One region of the Kitasatospora sp. NPDC087314 genome, then DNA from elsewhere that is predicted to be linked to it. Evidence: riboswitches for the same ligand, from Rfam matches in the RefSeq annotation. Region 1 holds a riboswitch; each other region holds the start of a gene.
The links. A riboswitch is a leader RNA that binds a small molecule or an ion and turns the genes downstream of it on or off. The one in region 1 is predicted to bind cyclic di-AMP.
Positions count from the first base shown of each region.

Region 2: another riboswitch for cyclic di-AMP. It lies ahead of ACIO5E_RS34340 (peptidoglycan DD-metalloendopeptidase family protein); the one in region 1 lies ahead of ACIO5E_RS09235 (M23 family metallopeptidase).
Region 3: another riboswitch for cyclic di-AMP. It lies ahead of ACIO5E_RS02055 (NlpC/P60 family protein); the one in region 1 lies ahead of ACIO5E_RS09235 (M23 family metallopeptidase).
Region 4: another riboswitch for cyclic di-AMP. It lies ahead of ACIO5E_RS38870 (transglycosylase family protein); the one in region 1 lies ahead of ACIO5E_RS09235 (M23 family metallopeptidase).

Region 1 covers NZ_JBIUYE010000003.1:591,632-596,151, reverse strand. Annotated here, with positions in the region: gene ACIO5E_RS09250 (sensor domain-containing protein) at 1-503, opposite strand, end outside; gene ACIO5E_RS09245 (GNAT family N-acetyltransferase) at 644-1,216, opposite strand; gene ACIO5E_RS09240 (hypothetical protein) at 1,259-2,131, shown strand; gene ACIO5E_RS09235 (M23 family metallopeptidase) at 2,212-3,045, opposite strand; cyclic di-AMP (ydaO/yuaA leader) riboswitch at 3,058-3,216, opposite strand; gene ACIO5E_RS09230 (YiaA/YiaB family inner membrane protein) at 3,462-3,752, shown strand; gene ACIO5E_RS09225 (alpha/beta fold hydrolase) at 3,882-4,520, shown strand, end outside.
Region 2 covers NZ_JBIUYE010000019.1:157,014-161,533, forward strand. Annotated here, with positions in the region: gene ACIO5E_RS34335 (APC family permease) at 1-636, opposite strand, end outside; gene ACIO5E_RS34340 (peptidoglycan DD-metalloendopeptidase family protein) at 1,017-1,988, opposite strand; cyclic di-AMP (ydaO/yuaA leader) riboswitch at 1,991-2,172, opposite strand; gene ACIO5E_RS34345 (MFS transporter) at 2,485-4,017, shown strand; gene purB (adenylosuccinate lyase) at 4,049-4,520, opposite strand, start outside.
Region 3 covers NZ_JBIUYE010000001.1:449,763-454,282, forward strand. Annotated here, with positions in the region: gene ACIO5E_RS02045 (NYN domain-containing protein) at 1-188, shown strand, start outside; gene ACIO5E_RS02050 (NlpC/P60 family protein) at 389-1,423, shown strand; cyclic di-AMP (ydaO/yuaA leader) riboswitch at 1,758-1,911, shown strand; gene ACIO5E_RS02055 (NlpC/P60 family protein) at 1,922-3,073, shown strand; gene ACIO5E_RS02060 (NlpC/P60 family protein) at 3,301-4,347, shown strand; gene ACIO5E_RS02065 (hypothetical protein) at 4,401-4,520, shown strand, end outside.
Region 4 covers NZ_JBIUYE010000030.1:25,965-30,484, forward strand. Annotated here, with positions in the region: gene ACIO5E_RS38855 (MazG family protein) at 90-1,136, shown strand; gene ACIO5E_RS38860 (SDR family NAD(P)-dependent oxidoreductase) at 1,143-1,568, opposite strand; gene ACIO5E_RS38865 (cytochrome P450) at 1,898-3,190, shown strand; cyclic di-AMP (ydaO/yuaA leader) riboswitch at 3,401-3,568, shown strand; gene ACIO5E_RS38870 (transglycosylase family protein) at 3,574-4,479, shown strand.

The DNA.
Region 1 (4,520 bases):
GCCCAGCCGAGCACCAGGAACACCAGCGACAGGGCGAAGCTGAAGATCGCCCACGGGAGCATCACCACCTGGTACAGCACGGCCTTCCACCCGGCCGCGTCCGCCAGACGCGCGGTGACCGCCCCCCAGGCGCCCTGGCGGACCCGGCGCACCGGCGCCGGGCCGGGCACGTCCAGCGCCAGCATGCCGCGGGCCCGGGCACGCTCCAGCCGGCCCATGCCGCGGGCGGCGGAGGTCAGGGCGGCCAGCACGGGCACGCCGAGGACGGTGACGAAGGTGCCGATCCCCAGGCAGAACAGGGTGGTCGCGAGGGCGAAGCCGACGATCGCCACCGGCAGACCGGTGAGCGTGTAGCCGATCTCGCGGTAGTAGAGGGCGGAGAACGGCGCCCGCCAGACGGCCGGCGGCTGCTCGGTCCGGTGGGCCCGGGTGGAGCGCTGGTCGTCGCCGTAACCGCCGAGGACGTCCCACTCGCGGTCCAGCGTGCTTCGGCTGCTGATCATGTCCCGGCCTCGGTCCCTCGTTCTCGGTGGCTGATGCTCCCAGTCTGGCCGGACGGCGAGCCGGGGAGGATCCGGAGGCCTGGCGGATCAGGGGTGGGGTTAACCCCCGGGCCGGTCCCGGGTCCGCCTCGGGCGGGTCGTCAGCCGTCCGCGCCGGGCCACTCGTCGGCGAGCAGCGAGTACAGGTGGGAGTCGGACCAGACGCCGCCCTTGCACAGGTCGTGCCGGACCCGCCCCTCCCACTGGAACCCGAGCCGGGTGAGCACCTTGGTGGAGGCCGCGTTGTCCACGTCGACCCGGGCGGCCAGCCGGTGCAGCCCGAGGGGGCCGAAGGCGAGGTCGCAGAGCAGCCCGGCGATCTCGCCCGCGTAGCCGCGGCCCCAGACCTCGCGGTCCAGCACGTAGCCGAGGTGGGCGGAGCGGTACCCGCCGAGGGTGAGGGAGGCGTGGGCGATCGGCGCGGCGTCCGCCGGGTCCTCGGCGTCGGCGAGCCGGGTGACGGCGAGCCGGTAGGTGTCCCGCTCCGGCGCCATCGCCTCCTCCAGGTAGAGCTCGATCTGGTCGGCGCAGGTCTCGCGGTCGCGCGGATCGAAGGGGAGGTACCGGGTGACCTCCGGGTCGCCGAACAGCGCGTACAGCGCGTCCACGTCACCGGGGGTGTGGTGGTACTCGCGGATGGCCAGGCGGGGGCCGGTGAGTCGGACGGGGACCATGGCAGCCGACCCTACCCCCGACCAGCGGCTACCGTTCGAGCTATGAACGACGAAGACCTGCGACTCGCCCCGCTCACCAGGGCCGCCGACCTGCTCGCCTGGGCGGCGGCGCAGGACCGCGCCCCGGTGGCCGAGGCGCCGCTGCGCGCGGTGCTGGCCCTGCTGGAGCTGGGCGAGGGCAGGATGCACGACGGCTGGCCCGAACTGACCTCGACCGCGATGGAACACCTGCTGTACGAGCGGCTCTACCTGTACGTCCAACCCGAGCCGGAGGCGGACCCGCTGGCGTACGGCGCCGCCGTGCGGCTGCTGGTCGACCACCAGCGGGCGGCCAAGCGCCTCAACGCCAAGCGCCAGGAGCGGCTGCACGCCGAGGCCGAGTGGCAGGGCGAGGTCGCGGCCGGGCTGCTGCGCCGCGCCGACCTGGTGACCTGGCCCCGGCTGTACGCGCTGCTGCTGCACGCGCACGGGGTGGACGTCGCGGACGAGGCCGGGGTCCGGGCCTGGCTGGCCGGATTCCGGGAGCTGACGCAGGACGAGCGGCTGGCCGCGTTCGCCGCGCTGGGGCAGGCCGGCTGGCTGGACGAGGTGGACGAGCAGGGCTGGGGCCCGGCCCGGGTGTTGTCGGTCGGCATGGCCACCGATGGCGCGCGCCGGCTGCTGGAGCAGGGCCTGATGCGGCGCAGCTACCGCAACCTGGCCGAGCTGACCGCACTGGGCCGGCCGATGCCGGACGAACTCGCCGGGGACTTCGGGGAGTTCGAGGACGCGGCGGCGGAGGCGGCGCTCGACCTGTACGGGGAGTGGACGGTGCCCGGGCTGCCGCGGCTGCTGGTGACGGAGTTCCCGGACCTCGCGCCGGAGCCAGGGCAGGAGGAGATCGACGCGTACCTGGCGGGGCTGGCGCAGGAGTGACGCGGGCGGACGCGGCGCGCCCGGGCGTGAGGTGACGGAGCCCCGGCCGCGCGGTGTGCGGCCGGGGCTTCGCGGGTGCGTCAGGGGTTGAGGCCGCGCTGCTGGAGCCAGGTCTCCGGGTCGACCGGGGCGCCGCCGCCGGGGCGGACCTCCAGGTGCAGGTGCGGGCCGGTCACGTTGCCGGTCGCACCGACCTTGCCGATCTGCTGGCCGGAGCCGACCTTGCCGGAGCCCTTGATGATCGAGGAGAGGTGGCAGTACCAGATCTCGGTGCCGTCGGGCAGCGTCTCGACGATCCGGTAGCCGTACGAGCCGGACCAGCCGGCCGAGGTGATGGTGCCCTGGCCGACCGCGTAGACGGGGGTGCCGGTGTCGGCGGCGAAGTCCAGGCCGGTGTGCAGGTGGGCCCAGTAGCGGGCGCTCTGGCCGTAGTGGGCGGAGAGGTTGTAGTCGCGCACCGGCAGGGTGAGGGCGGCGGCCTTGGCCCGCTCGGCCTCGTCGGCGACCCGCTTGGCCTCGGCCTCCTTGGCGGCGGCCTTGGCCTCCGCCTCCTTCGCGGCCTGCACGCGGGCGCCCTCCTCGGCGGCGGTGCGCTGGCTGTCGGCCTGCTGCTGGATGCGGGCGGCGAGCGCGAGGCCGGGGTCGGCGGAGAGCGCGACCGGGGTCTCGTCCGGGGCCTCGATGGCGGGGGCGGCAGCCGGGGTGGCGGAGGCGAAGCCGGTGGCGCCAAGGGTCGCGGCGACGGCGGTGACGCCGAGCAGCGGGGAGGCCCCACGGGTCTGACGCGGCATCCGGTGCCGGTTGGTCTCGACGTCCGGGCCGGAGTGTTCGGGGCTGTCCGGGCCGGGGTGGTCGAGGAGCTGGGTACCGGCTGCGGGGCCGGCCGGGTGTGCCGGGGTGTGCGTCGACGCCACGGAGGCGCGCTCCTTTCCTTCCTTCGCGCCTACCGGGTTAGCTGACGGGTTCGGAGCAGGAAGGTCTCCTACGGCCGGGCCGGAGCCCTGCCGATTCACCCCAAGGAACGTGGTTCCCCGGCTCTCTGACCTGCCCGGAGGCCGGCCGGCGGGATTAGGCGACGGCGCACGGTGCCGTCTGGGTACGGCGTTGACGACCGCGCTGCGTTATCAAACGTTAATCCTAGGAGGCCCTGATTCCAAGCCGTTCGCTCGGGACGACCGGGGGCGGGTGGGGCAATCTGGGACACGATGGGCGTTTTGCGCCCCTTGGCCACCATTGACGCCACCTAACGTGATCGGACGTCAACGAACGACCCCCCATCTGAGTACTCCTACTCATGTGCGGCCCGTCCGCGCCGCCGCATTCTGGCGCCATGAACGCACCGATGCAGTCACGCACGACGGCCGCGTACCACCTCCAGGCCGTGCTGTCCTTCGCGCTGTCCGGCAGCGCCCTCGCCGTCGGGATCGCCTACCTGCCGGTCGGCGGCTGGACCCGGGCCTTCCTCGGAATCGGCTTCCTCTACACCGTCACCTCCTCCTTCACGCTGGCCAAGGTGATCCGCGACCGGCAGGAGACGAACGAGATCGTCACCCGGGTGGACCAGGCCCGGCTGGAGAAGCTGCTCAGCGAGCACGACCCGTTCAAGGTCGAGGGGGCCTGAGGGGCGGACTCCGAGGGTCGACACTCCGACCGCCCGCCGAGAGCTTGACGGCTAAGGCTATTAGCCTTAGCTTTATGGCTATCGGCAGAACAGTCGATGACCCGCACCGGCGGTCCCAGGAGGCCCACCATGAACGCCACCAGCGCCCCCAGCACCCAGTACGTCGACGTCCCCGGCGGCCGGATCGCCTACGACGACACCCGGCACGGCGACGGCACCCCCGTCGTCCTGCTCCCCGGGATGCTCGACACCCGCGCCGCGTACCGGCACCTCCACCCCCTGCTGACCGCCGCCGGCCACCGGGTCGTCACCATGGACCTGCGCGGCTTCGGCGCATCCTCGATCGTCTGGGACGACTACTCCCCCGCCGCCATCGCCACCGACGTCCTCGCCCTGCTCGACCACCTCGGCATCGAGCGCGCCGTCCTGGTCGGCAACTCCTACACCGGCGCGACGGTCGTCAAGGTCGCCGGGGACGCCCCCGACCGCGTCGCCGGCATCACCCTGCTGGACGCCTTCATCGAGAACCCGCCGCCGAACGCCCTGATGCGCGGCGTCGTCCGTGCCATGGGCGCCGCACTCGTCCACTGGCCCGCCTTCTGGGGCCTGTACCACCGCAAGCTCGCCTTCCCCGGCGCCAAGCCCGCCGACTTCGACGCGTACGTCGACGGACTCGTCGCCGCGCTGCGCACCCCCGGCCGCAAGACCGCCACCCGCGGGCAGGTCGCCGGCGACTCCGCACCGGTCGGCTGGACCGAGGCCGTCCGC
Region 2 (4,520 bases), on a different contig from region 1:
CCCCGTCAGCGCGTTCAGCGGGTTCACCGCCTCGCCGACGATGCCGTCCGGCCCGCCGCCGCCCACCAGCACGGCCAGCGAGACCGCACCCAGCACCCCGATCTCCAGCACCAGCGCAACCCCGAGCAGCCCCGCCGTCAGATGCAGGTCGAACCAGGCCATCACCCCGATCACCGCCAGCCCGAACAGCGCGTACCAGCCCCACCCCAGGTCCACACCGAGCTGCGAACGGACCAGTCCGCGCAGCGAGTAGGCGAAGAAGCCGATGACCGAGGCCTCGAACACGATGTACGCGAGCACCGCGAGCAGCCCCGAGGCCATCCCGGCGACCCGGCCGAGCCCGTGCGAGATGTACCCGTAGAACGCCCCGGCCGCGGTGATGTGCCGGGCCATCGCCACGTACCCGACCGAGAACACCGTGAGCACCACGGTCGCCAGGACGTACGCGGCGGGCGCGCCGACGCCGTTGCCCTGCCCGACGACGATCGGCAGGTTGCCGGTCATCGCGGTGATCGGGGCGGCGGTGGCGATCGCCATGAACACCACGCCCACCAGGCCGACCGAGTCCGCCTTCAACCGGTCGACCCCGCCTCCCCCGGTCTGCCCGTCGACCGTTTCCCCGCTCCGGACGGCCATCCGTCCTCCTCCGTGCGCCATGGCTCCACCGCCCGCCGAACCGCCGGGCGCCGACTGCCCGACAGCATCGGGGCGCGGCGAGAGCCCTCGCAAGAACAGATCGTCGGACCGGTCGCGGGCAGGTTGACGCCCTGTTCGGTTCCACTCACCCGCGCTCGAACGAGCCCGCCCGGAAAGGGCATTGGCCGAGAAAAGCATCGGCCGGAAAAGGCGATGGCCGGCCCGGCACACGAGGGAGGTCTCGTGCGCCGGGCCGGCCTGGGCGTGTCCCGCGCCCATGTCCGCCGCTGCGGCGATCACCCGGTCGAGCGGTCACCCGACATGACCATTCCGGGAGGTCGTTCCGCCCGTAGCAGCGGTGGCTTCTCAAGCGGTACGGGTCAGAGCGCGACGCCGTGGGCCCGCAGGTAGGTGACCGGGTTGATGTCCGAGCCGTACTCCGAGCCGTTGCGGATCTCGAAGTGCAGGTGCGGGCCGGTCACGTTGCCGGTCGCGCCGGAGAGGCCGATCTGCTGGCCGGCGGTGACGGTCTGACCGATCTTCACACCGATCGAGGAGAGGTGCGCGTACTCGGCGTAGTGGCCGTCGGAGAGCTTGATCTCGACCTCGTTGCCGTAGGCGCCGCCGTTGCCGGCCTTCACCACGACACCGTTGGCGACGGCGCGCAGCGGGGTGCCGGTGGAGGCCACGAAGTCCTGGCCGGTGTGGTGGCCGGAGGCCCACATCGAGCCGGCCACGCCGTAGGCGGTGCCCAGCTTCGGGTTGGCCAGCGGCGCGACGAAGCCGGACGTGGCGGCGGCTACCGGGGTGGCGGTGACCGCGGCGACCGGCGCGGCGGTCTGCACCTGGGTCTGGAGCTGGGCGGACGGCTTCGCGGCCTCGGTCCGGACCTCCAGCTGGGCCTTCGGCTTGGCGGCGGTGTCCGAGGCGGCCGGAGCGGCCGGCTTGGCCGGGGCGGCGTCCGAGGACGGCGCGGCAGCGGTGGCCTGGCCGGCGATCGCGAGCTGCTGGCCCGGGAAGATCAGGTTCGGGTTGCCACCGACGACCGAGCGGTTGTGCGCGTACAGCGCCTCCCAGCCACCGTCGACGTGCTTGGCGTCGGCGATCTTCGACAGGGTGTCGCCGCTGACGACGCGGTAGCTCTCCTGCGCGGGGGCCTGGGCGGCGGGAGCGGAGGCGGGAGCGGCACTGGTCGAGGTGGTGCTCTGCGCGACCGGGGCGGCCGGGACGGTGTAGGCCTGGGCGCTCATCGCGGTGACGAGCGGGAGGGCGAAGGAGGCACCGGTGACGGCGGTGGCGATGCCGATGCGGACGGCGCGGGGCAGGGCGATACGACGAGCCTGAGCAGGCATGGGATTTTCCTCTCCGACGCCTGCGAGGTGAGCTGTCGGGTTCGGGCTGGAGTTGCCCGGCCGCATGCGCGGCTTCACCCCTAGCCGGCCCTGGATCCGGTCACGCGAGAGCGTGCCGTTCCGGTCCGGCGACTTACCTGTGGGTCCCCCGCTCCTGCCGTACAGAGTTCAGTTCGAACCACCGGGCAGCGGCAGGACTCGGCGTTCCGCCCGGAGGATCCGTCCGGACTGGCCGGGCGGTCGCTGAACTAAAACCCATCCATTCGAGTGAAGCAATGTCGATCACTTGAACCGGCAACCACTGCGCGGACCATGGTGACCCTCCGAATGATCCGCCGCACTGTACGTGCACAATCCATTCACCCGGCGCCACTGATCCACGACGCTGCGCCCATCCCGCCAGCACAGCGCACCCGGCCGCTCACGCACCGCCCACCGTCAACACACCCCCCGGTGACCCTTGTCACGTACACCCCACTGGGCGCAGGATCAGGCCGTGACCACCTCTGAGTCCGGCATCCTGCGTCTGGGCACCGCGCAAGGCCGCTGGGTACTTCTGGCGACGGTGCTCGGCTCCAGCATGGCGCTGCTCGACGGCACCGTGGTGAACGTCGCGCTGCCCCGGATCGGCGCCGATCTCGGCGCCACGCTCGCCTCCCTGCAGTGGACGCTGAACGCGTACCTGCTCACCCTGGCCGGGCTGATCCTGCTCGGCGGCGCGCTCGGGGACCGGTACGGCCGGCGCCGGGTGTTCCTGATCGGCGTGGTCTGGTTCGCCGCCGCCTCCGCGGCCTGCGCCGCCGCCCCGGACATCCAGGTGCTGATCGCCGCCCGCGCCGTCCAGGGCGTCGGCGGGGCGCTGCTCACCCCCGGTTCGCTCGCCATGCTGCAGGCCGTCTTCCACCCGGACGACCGCTCGGCGGCGGTGGGTCTGTGGTCGGGCCTCGGCGGGGTGGCGGCCGCGGTCGGCCCCTTCGTCGGCGGCTGGCTGGTGGACGGCCCGGGCTGGCGGTGGATCTTCCTGCTGAACCTGCCGCTCGCGGCCGCCGTGGTCGCGGTCACCTCCCGCTTCGTCCCCGAGAGCCGGGACGAGAGCGCCGTCGGCCACTTCGACGTCCTCGGCGCGCTGCTCGCCGCGCTCGCCCTCGGGGCGATCACCTACGCGCTCACCGCCGCCGGGGAGGGACTGTCCCCCGCCGTCTGGGTCAGCGGCGCCCTCGGCCTGCTGTTCGGCGCGGCCTTCCTCGCGGTCGAGCGCCGCACCGCCGAGCCGATGCTGCCGCTCGGCCTCTTCTCCTCCCGGCTGTTCACCGCCGTGAACCTGGTCACCCTGTGCGTCTACGCGGCGTTCAGCGGGGTGTTCTTCCTGCTGGTGGTGCAGCTGCAGATCGTCGCGGGCTTCTCCCCGCTGGTCTCCGGCCTCGCGCTGGTCCCGATCACCGTGCTGATGCTGACGCTGTCGGCGCGCGCCGGGCGGCTCGGCAAGCGGATCGGCCCCCGGATCCCGCTCACCGTCGGCCCGCTGCTGTGCGCCGCCGGGGTGCTGCTGATGCTGCGCACCGGCCCCCACTCCTCCTACTGGGCGGACGTGCTGCCCGCCGTCGCGGTGATGGGCTGCGGGATGGTGCTGCTGGTCGCGCCGCTGACCGCGACGGTGCTGGCCGCCGTCGAGGTCCGGCACGCGGGCATCGCCAGCGGCGTCAACAACGCCGCCGCCCGCGCCGCCGGGCTGCTCGCGGTCGCCGCCCTGCCCGCGTTCGCCGGGCTGAGCGGCGACGCCTACCGGGTGCCGTCCGCGGTGGACTCCGCCTTCCACACCGCGATGCTGATCTGCGCCGGGCTGCTGGTCACCGGCGGGCTGACCGCCTTCGCCACCGTCCGCGGCAACGTCCTCGCGCCGGCGGACCACCCCGTCGCCGAGCCGGACTGCCAGTGGAACTGCGGCACCACCCCGCCGCTCGACCCGGGCCACGTGCCCACGGAAGAGGGCCCCGCCACCGGATCGGCGGCAGGGCCCTCGGCCGGCTGAAGCACCGGCTGGAGTACTGACTGAAATACCGTCAGAGAATGTCGCCCGGCGCGTACTTGGCAGCCTCCGGGTAGGCGGCCGCGACGGTCTCCACCTGGCGGACCACCTCGGCGACCTGGGCACCGGCCGCGCCGGTGAAGGACAGCCGGTCGGCCAGCAGCGCGTCCAGCGCGGCCCGGTCCAGCGGGATCCGCTCGTCGGCGGCCAGCCGGTCCAGCAGCTCGTTCTCCCGGGCGCCCGCACGCATCGCCAGCGCGGAGGCGACGGCGTGCTCCTTGATGACCTCGTGCCCGGTCTCCCGGCCGACGCCCGCGCGCACCGCGCCCATCAGCACCTTGGTGGTGGCGAGGAACGGCAGGTAACGGTCCAGCTCGGCCTCGACCACGGCGGGGAAGGCGCCGAACTCGTCGAGGACGGTCAGGAAGGTCTCCAGCAGGCCGTCGAAGGCGAAGAAGGCGTCCGGCAGCGCGACCCGGCGCACCACCGAGCAGGAGACGTCACCC
Region 3 (4,520 bases), on a different contig from region 1:
TGCGGGTACGGTTCAGCCGGACCGGGGAGACCGCGGACGAGCTGATCCGCCGTCTGGTGCGGGCCGAACCGCAGGGCCGGCCGGTGGTGGTGGTGTCCACCGACCGGGAGGTCGCGGAGGGCGTGCGGAAGGCGGGCGCGCGCCCCGTGGCCTCCGTTCTGCTGCTGAACCGGCTGGCCCGGCCCTGACCACTGCCCGGGCGGGATGACGCCTGGTCAGCGCCCTGTTTGCGAGGGTGTGCACATCCCGTGAATTCAGCGGGGGAAATGGAGTTCACGCCTTCGGGGGAGTGGCAAAACGCGTAGATCTTCACTAGGGTCTGGCGTCAAACCTATTTTCCGGATTCTCACCTGATCGGGTGAGGCCGATGGAAGAAGGAGCAGTTCCCTTGGCCTCCCACCGCCGTCCCAAGCAGCCGAGCCGCGCGCGGGTCTCCGTGCTCACTGCCGCCGCTGCGACTGCGGTCGCACTCTCCGCACAGGTCGCCGCGCACGCCGCGCCCCAGCCGAACAAGAGCGACGTCAAGGCGCAGATCGACCAGCTCCAGCAGGACCAGGAGCAGGCGGCTGAGAAGTACAACGGCGCCAAGGAGCGGGCCGACCAGCTCCGCAAGCAGGCCGACCAGCTGCAGGACCAGGTGGCCCGCAGCCAGGACCAGATGACCCGGCTCCAGACCGGCCTGGCCGGTGTGGCGGGCGAGCAGTACCGCACCGGCGGGATCGACCCGTCCGTCCAGCTGATGCTCTCCTCCGACCCGTCCGGTTACCTGGAGAAGGCCTCCACCGTCCAGCAGGCCAGCACCAGTGAGACCGAGGCGCTCAAGGGTCTGCTGGACCAGCAGCGCCGGCTGGACCAGGAGAAGGCCGAGGCCGCCGCCGTCCTGGCCTCACTCGACTCCACCACCAAGGACCTGAACCAGGCCAAGTCGGACGTCAACCAGAAGCTCAAGGCAGCTCAGGACCTGCTGAACTCGCTCAGCGCCTCGGACCGCGCCGCGCTGCGCGCCCAGCAGACGCAGGACGACCGGGCCTCGCGCGGCAGCGAGCGCACCGACCTCGGCAGCCTCCCGCAGGCCGGTGGCTACGCGGGCGTGGCCGTCGCCAAGGCGATGAGCAAGCAGGGCTCGCCGTACGTGTGGGGCGCCACCGGCTCGACCACCTTCGACTGCTCGGGCCTGATGGTCTGGGCGTACGGCCAGGCCGGCATCTCGCTGCCGCGCACCTCGCAGGAGCAGGGCAACGTCGGCACCCGGGTCACGCTGGACCAGGCCCAGCCGGGCGACCTGGTCATCTACGGCCCCGACCGGCACCACGTCGCGATGTACATCGGCAACGGCATGGTGGTGCACGCGCCGCACACCGGCGACGTGGTGAAGGTGATGAAGGCCGACGCGATGCCGATCAACACGATCCGCCGGGTCTGACGGCCCGACACGCCCGCCGGCCCCGTCCGGGCCTGTGATCCGCGCCACCCTCCGACCGGGGGGTGGCGTTCGGTTTTGCCCGCCGGGCGACCACATCGTGAAAGCCGATCAGCTTTGCGTGTGGCGGTGATCACCATCTGTCATATTCACAGAAGAACTTTGGTCTTCTTCCGTCTTTTTTCTGACAAGGATTTGAACGGATCACGGTTCAGTTACTAGGGTCATGCTTCGAACCACCGCACTGTCGATCGCCCAGCCGGGGTGGCGGCGGTGGTTTCCGTCGAGTTCGCGACGCAGCGGGGCGGGCCGAGTGCCTGCCCGACGGGGAGCCCAGCAGTCGGGGGCGCTGTCGAGCGGAGCCGGGGAACCACGTTCCTCCGGGGTGAATCGGCGCCAGGTCGGCCGGTGGAACGGCCGTGAGGCGTCGTAGGGCATGCTTCCGGCCCGAACCCGTCAGCTCACCCGGTAGGCGGCCGTAGGAAGAAGGAGTCCGCCTTCGTGGCGTCCCATCGTCGTCCCAAGCCCGCCGGCCGCGCCCGGGTGTCGATCCTGACCGGTGTCGCCGCCGCAGCCGTCGCGCTGTCCGCGCAGTCCGGCGCTCACGCCGACCCGCAGCCGACCAAGGACCAGGTCAAGGAGCAGGTCGACCAGCTCAACGAGCAGGCCGAACAGGCGTCGGAGAAGTACAACGCCGCGCAGGAGAAGCAGCAGGAGCTGCAGAAGCAGGTCACCGGCCTGCAGGACCAGGTGGCGCGGCAGCAGGCGCAGGTGACCGACCTGCAGGGCGGCCTGGCCGAGATCGCCGGCGAGCAGTACCGCAACGGCGGTATATCCCAGACCGTCCAGCTGATGTTCTCCGCCAGCCCGGACAACTTCCTGAGCCAGGCCGACACCCTGAACCAGGCCGGTGGCACCCAGAAGGGCCAGCTCAAGCAGCTCCAGGACGAGCAGCGCAAGCTCGACCAGGTGCGCTCCGAGGCCCAGGGCAAGCTCGCCGAGATGGAGACCACCACTCAGCAGCTGAAGTCGGCCAAGGACGAGGTCCAGGGCAAGCTCAAGGCCGCGCAGGACCTCCTCAACACCCTGACCGAGCAGGAGCGCCAGGCGCTGCGCGCGGCCGAGGAGAAGGCCGCCGCCGAGGCCAAAGCCAAGGCCGACGCCGCCGCGAAGGCCGCTCAGCAGGCCGCCGCTCAGCAGGCCGCCGCCCAGCAGGGCGCCGACCGCTCCTCCCGCGACAGCAGCCGCACCGACCCGAGCGCCCAGGTGTCCGCGCCGGCCCCCAAGCCGACCGCCGGCAGCTCGCGCGGTGCCGCCGCGCTGTCCATCGCCGCCTCCAAGATCGGCAGCCCGTACGTGTACGGCGCCTCCGGTCCGGGCTCCTTCGACTGCTCCGGCCTGATGGTGTGGGCGTTCAACCAGGTCGACGTGTCGCTGCCGCGCACCTCGCAGGAGCAGGCCCACGCCGGCACCCGGATCGGTACGGACCTCTCCCAGGCCCAGCCCGGCGACCTGCTGATCTTCTTCGGCGACGCCCACCACGTGGGGATCTACGCCGGCAACGGCCAGGTGCTGCACGCCCCCAAGCCGGGCGCGTCGGTGCGCTACGAGGCGGTCTCCAACATGCCGCTGACCTCCATCGTGCGGGTCTGATCCCCGCTCAGGTCCTGACGGGCCCGGCCTTCCACCACGGAAGGCCGGGCCTGCGGCTTTTCCGGCGACTCGGGCTGGTGTCCGATTACTGGTCAAATATTCGAGTTGGGAGGGGTTTGGACTCGGTTGCCCGGACTCGCTAACGTCTGCCACCGGACTCCCGCTTCGAGGGCCGCCCCTTTGGTGCGGCGGCGGGGCCGCACCGCAGGATTGGAGCCGCTGCCGCCATGCCCGTGCACCGCCGTTCCCAACTGCTCGCCCGTGCGCTGGTGCTGACCGCGGCCGCCGCCGCCGCCCTCGGCGTGACGGCGGGCGGCAGCGCCCAGGCGGCCCCCGGCACGCCGGACACGCCCACCCACAAGGACGTCAGGGCGCAGGTGGAGCAGCTCTACGACGAGGCCGAGCAGGCGTCGGAGAAGTACAACGCCGCGCAGGACGCCCAGCAGCGCCTCCAGGGCGAGACCACCGTCCTGCAGGGCGAGGTCGCCGCCGCCCAGGACCAGCTCAACCAGCTGCGCGGCGACCTCGCCACCGTGGCCGGCGCCGAGTACCGCGGGGGCGGTATGGCCCAGACCGTCCAGCTGATGCTCTCCACCGACCCGGAGGGCTACCTGAACCGGGCCCGCACCCTCGGCCAGGCCGCCGAGCGGCAGCAGGAGACCCTGCACGAACTGGTCACCCGCCAGCGCCGGCTCGACCAGCGCCGCACCGAGACCTCCGGCAAGCTCGCCGACCTGGAACAGGCCCGCCGCTCGCTCGCCGACAGCAAGCAGCAGATCCAGCAGCGGCTGGCCACGGCGCAGCGGCTGCTCAACAGCCTGGGCGCCGCCGAGCGGACCCGGCTGGCCGTCCAGGACGCCCAGGACGCCGAGCGGCGCGCCACCCGCGGCACCGACCGGCTGGACCTCGGCTCCGCCCCGCCCGCCTCCGAGCGCGGGGCGGCCGCGCTGGCCGCCGCGGTGAGGATGATCGGCTCGCCCTACGTCTACGGATCCACCGGGCCCCGCGCCTTCGACTGCTCCGGTCTGATGTACTACAGCTGGCGGCAGGCCGGAGTGACCCTGCCGCGCACCTCGCAGGCCCAGGCGTACGCCGGTCAGCGGGTCAGCCTCTCCGAAGCGCGGCCGGGAGACCTGGTGATCTTCTACCGGGACATGCACCACGTCGGCATGTACGCCGGCGGCGGGGTGATCGTGCACGCCCCCTACCCGGGTGCCAAGGTCCGCTACGAGAGCGTCAACACGATGCCGGTCACGGGGGTGGTCCGGCTCTGAGCCCGACGCCGTCCGACCCCGACGGCCCCCGGCCGATATGCGGGGACCGCCGCGTGCTGTCCCGGCGCGGTGCGCTGCTGCTCGCGGCCGGTGGGCTGGCCCAGTTGTCGCTGCCGCCGGCCGCCCCCGCGGCGCCGACCGGGCGGGCGGCGGACCGGCGGGCCGAGGTGGCC
Region 4 (4,520 bases), on a different contig from region 1:
GAAGACGGTCCCGAGGAGGCCGGCCGCCGAGAGCGCTGCGTCCCTGCCTCCGCTGGGTGAGGGTGGCGGCGGCGGGTAGGTTCGGGGGTGTGACGACGAATGTTCCGGGCGCGAAGCTGATTCTGCTGACGACCACCCATCGGGTGGCTCCCGGGTTGCTGGCGTGGCCGGCCTGGGAGGCGTTGCGGTCGGCCGGGCGGGTGCTGGTGGGGGAGGCGGGGCATCCGCAGGTGGCGGCGGTGCGGCAGGCCGGGGTGGAGGTGGAGGTCGTGTCGGCCGGGTCGGCGCCGGCGCTGGCGCGGTTGCTGACCGGGCAGCCGGCGGAGGCGGGGCCGACGGTGTGGCTGGGGAGCTCGGACGGGGATCCGGGGCTGACGGACGCGCTGGCGCGGTTGGCGGTGGAGCACGCGGGCGAGGTGCCGGAGATCGAGGTGCTGCCGGGGTCGTACGACCTGCCGGGGGCGCGCCTGCTGGACCTGGCGTCGGTGATGGACCGGCTGCGGTCGCCGGGCGGCTGCCCGTGGGATGCCGAGCAGACGCACGAGAGCCTGGTGAAGTACCTGGTCGAGGAGGCCTACGAGCTGGTCGAGGCGATCGAGGAGGGGGACCGGGAGACGCTGCGCGAGGAACTGGGCGATGTGCTGCTCCAGGTGTTCTTCCATTCCCGGATCGCCGAGGAGCACCCGTCGGAGGCGTTCTCGATCGACGACGTGGCCGGTGACATCGTCGAGAAGCTGATGTACCGGCATCCGCACGTGTTCGGGGACGTCGAGGCGGAGGGCGCCGCCGAGGTGGAGGCGAACTGGGAGCAGCTGAAGGCGGCCGAGAAGGCGGACCGGGAGTCGGTGCTGGACGGCGTGCCGGCCGGGCTGCCGTCGCTGGCGTACGCGGCGAAGCTGGTGTCGCGGGTACGCCGGGCGGGGTTCGCGGGCGTGCCGGACGAGCCGTACGAGCTGCCGGTGGAGCTGACGGCGGCCTCGGCGGGCCGGCTGCTGCTGGCGGTGGCGCAGCGGGCGCACGACGCCGGGGTGGACGCGGACGCGGCGCTGCGGTCGGCCGCGCGCGGCTACCGGGACGCAGTGCGCGCGGCCGAGGGGCTCAAGCCGGTCGAGGGGCTCAAGCCGGTCGACGAGTAGCGGGCCTCAGGCGGCCTTGGCGGTGGGCTCGGCCGGGCACCGCTGCGGCGGGACGACCTCGCCGATGGCCTCGCCGACGAGGGCGAGGAGTTCGGCGAGGCGTTCGAGGTCGAGGTGGTCGGGCAGGTCGGCGAGGGAGACGATCCGCTCGCCGTCGGGGCCGGCGACGCAGAACAGGTCGATGGAGCCGAGGTGCTTCTCGGCGGTGTCGACGAGGGCGGCGATGTCGCTGGGGCGGCGGATGTCGCCGCCGACGCCGACGACGGGGCAGCCCGGCCGGTCGAGTTCGGTGGCGAGGTCCTCGGCGACACCGACGTGCTGGTCGGCGATCAGCACTCCGGCGGCGCCGGCGGCGGTGAACCGGCGGGCGAGGCCGGCTCCCGACCCGCCGTCGAGTACCGCGATGACGACGACTGCCCCGCTGACCCGCATGGCCTGCTCCTCCCTGTGGGCGACACCGCACCGGCGCCCACGATTTCTGCGGAGGATCGTAGACAGGTCCTGACCCTCCGCAACAGGGATTACCCCTCAGGTGACCAGACTCACGCCCGCCGTCCGTCCAAGAGCTGTCCACGGAGCGTTGGCACGCCGTCCGCCGGGTGTTGACGAGCCGGCCCGAGCCGGGCCGAGCCGGGCGGGTCGAGGGCCGACCGGATCCCGACCGGATCCCCGTCGGATCCCGACCCGACTCCGACCCGGTCCCGACCGGCCGTGATCCGGCGGGGACGGTGCGCCCCCGACCCACCGGATACGGTCGGTGCATGCCAGTGCAGCCCGACCCCGCCGCCCCGCAGCTCTTCACCTGGGAGTTCGCCGCCGACCCGTACCCCGCCTACGCCTGGTTGCGCGAGCACGCCCCGGTGCACCGGACGACGCTGCCGAGCGGGGTGGAGGCCTGGCTGGTGACCCGTTACGCGGACGCGCGGCAGGCGCTGGCGGACGGCCGGCTGTCGAAGAACCCGGCGCACCACAGCGAGCAGGCTCACCGCACCGGCCGGGTGGGCATTCCGGGCGAACGCCAGGCGGACTTGATGACGCATCTGCTGAACATCGACCCGCCGGACCACACCCGGCTGCGCCGACTGGTGTCGAAGGCGTTCACCCCGCGCCGGGTGGCGGAGTTCGAGCCGCGGGTGCAGCAGCTCACGGACCGGCTGATCGACGGCTTCGCGCAGCGCGGTTCGGCGGACCTGATCCACGAGTTCGCCTTCCCGCTCCCCATCTACGCGATCTGCGACATGCTGGGAGTGCCGGCCGAGGACCAGGACGACTTCCGCGACTGGGCGGGGATGATGATCCGGCACGGCGGCGGCCAACGCGGCGGTGTGGGGCGAGCGGTGAAGCGGATGCGGGCGTACCTGCTGGAGCTGATCCACCGCAAGCGGGCGGATCCGGGGGAGGACCTGATCTCGGGCCTGATCCGGGCGAGCGACCACGGCGAGCACCTGACCGAGAACGAGGCCGCGGCGATGGCCTTCATCCTGCTGTTCGCGGGGTTCGAGACGACGGTGAACCTGATCGGCAACGGCACCTACGCGCTGCTGCGCAACCCGGGGCAGCGGGCGCTGCTGCAGGAGTCGGTGGCGCGTGGCGAGACGGCGCTGCTGGAGACCGGGATCGAGGAACTCCTGCGCTACGACGGGCCGGTGGAGCTGGCGACGTGGCGCTTCGCGACGCGGCCGCTGTCGATCGGCGGGGTGGACATCCCGGTGGGCGATCCGGTGCTGGTGGTGCTGGCCGCGGCGGACCGCGATCCGGCCAGGTTCGCGGACGAGAACATCCTTGACCTGGCCCGGAGGGACAACCCGCACCTGGGTTTCGGCCACGGGATCCATTACTGCATCGGCGCCCCGCTGGCCCGGCTGGAGGGTCGGAGTGCGCTGGCCACGCTGCTTTCCCGGTTGCCGGATCTGCGGCTTGCGGAAAGCCCGGAGAATCTGCGCTGGCGGGGTGGCCTGATCATGCGTGGGCTGCGGGAACTCCCGGTCGAATTCAGCCCGGAGAGCAGGTCGCCGCACGCGCCCGTCCCTCCCGTCGACGCTCCGACACGCTGACGAGGCGTCGCCGGACGGCCTCCACGGGCAGTCTGAACCGTCATCAATCCGGACATACGACCCCCTTTGGTAGGCGACCGAACACGTGCCGTAATTTCTGTGTGATATCGGTGATATGAGCTTGTGATTGGTCTGAGGATCTGTCTACTCTCCCTGGAGTTCGCAGCTGCGGACCCCGTGCGCGGAACGCCGAATCCTGCCCGCCGCGTCACGGGAAACCGACCAGACCCTGGGCAGGGGCGGGGGAACCAGGTTTGTTGCCGTTCCCCAACGGCTTGGGGTGAAGCCGCCCGAGCGGAATCGTTTCCGCTTTCGGCGGCCGGGCCACCTCCCGGTCCGAACCCGACAGCTCACCTCGCAGGCGTGCGGAGAGGGACCTCTTCATGCTGTTCGTTGGAACTGGCCGTCACCGTCGTCGCACCCAGGCCGAGAAGGCCATCGCCGTCGCCGGTGTGGCCGGCGTCGGACTCGCGATGCCGATCCTCACCGCCACCGGCGCCTCCGCCGCCCCGGCCTCCGCCTGGGACTCCGTCGCCCAGTGCGAGAGCGGCGGCAACTGGAGCATCAACACCGGCAACGGCTTCTACGGCGGCCTGCAGTTCACCTCCAGCACCTGGAAGGCGTACGGCGGCACCTCCTACGCGCCGCAGGCCAACCAGGCCAGCAAGGGGCAGCAGATCTCGGTCGCCGAGAAGGTGCTGGCCTCGCAGGGGCCGGGCGCCTGGCCGGTCTGCTCGCAGAAGGCCGGTCTGAGCAAGGGCGGCGCCCCGGCGTCCGTTGACACCTCCTCGGACGCCAAGCCCGCCAAGCAGCCCGCCGCCAAGCCGGTCCAGCAGGAGCAGGCCCCGAAGCCGGTGCAGCAGGCCGCCCCGAAGCCGGCCGCCCAGCAGCCGGCGCAGCCGCAGGCCCAGGGCTTCTCCGGCAAGGCCGGCTGGGACGCCGACGCGAAGGTGTACCGGTACCAGAACAACGGTGCCTGGTACTGGACCAGCCACCAGAGCGTCTACCAGCAGTACGCGGGCCAGGCCGCCGCCCAGCCGCAGTCCGCGCCACGGGCCGCGCAGCCCGTCCAGCCGGTCCAGCGCGTCCAGCCCATCCTGCCCGCGCAGTCCGCCCCGGCCGCGCAGACCGGCCACGACTACACCGTCCGGTCCGGCGACACGCTGTCGAGCATCGCCACCGCCCAGGGCGTGTCCGGCGGTTGGCAGTCGGTGTACGACGGCAACCGCGGCACCGTCGGCGGGGACCCGAACCTGATCATGCCCGGCCAGGTGCTGCACCTCGGCTGATCCTGCGAGGCCCGGCGAAGGAAGGGGGACGGGCTTCGTCC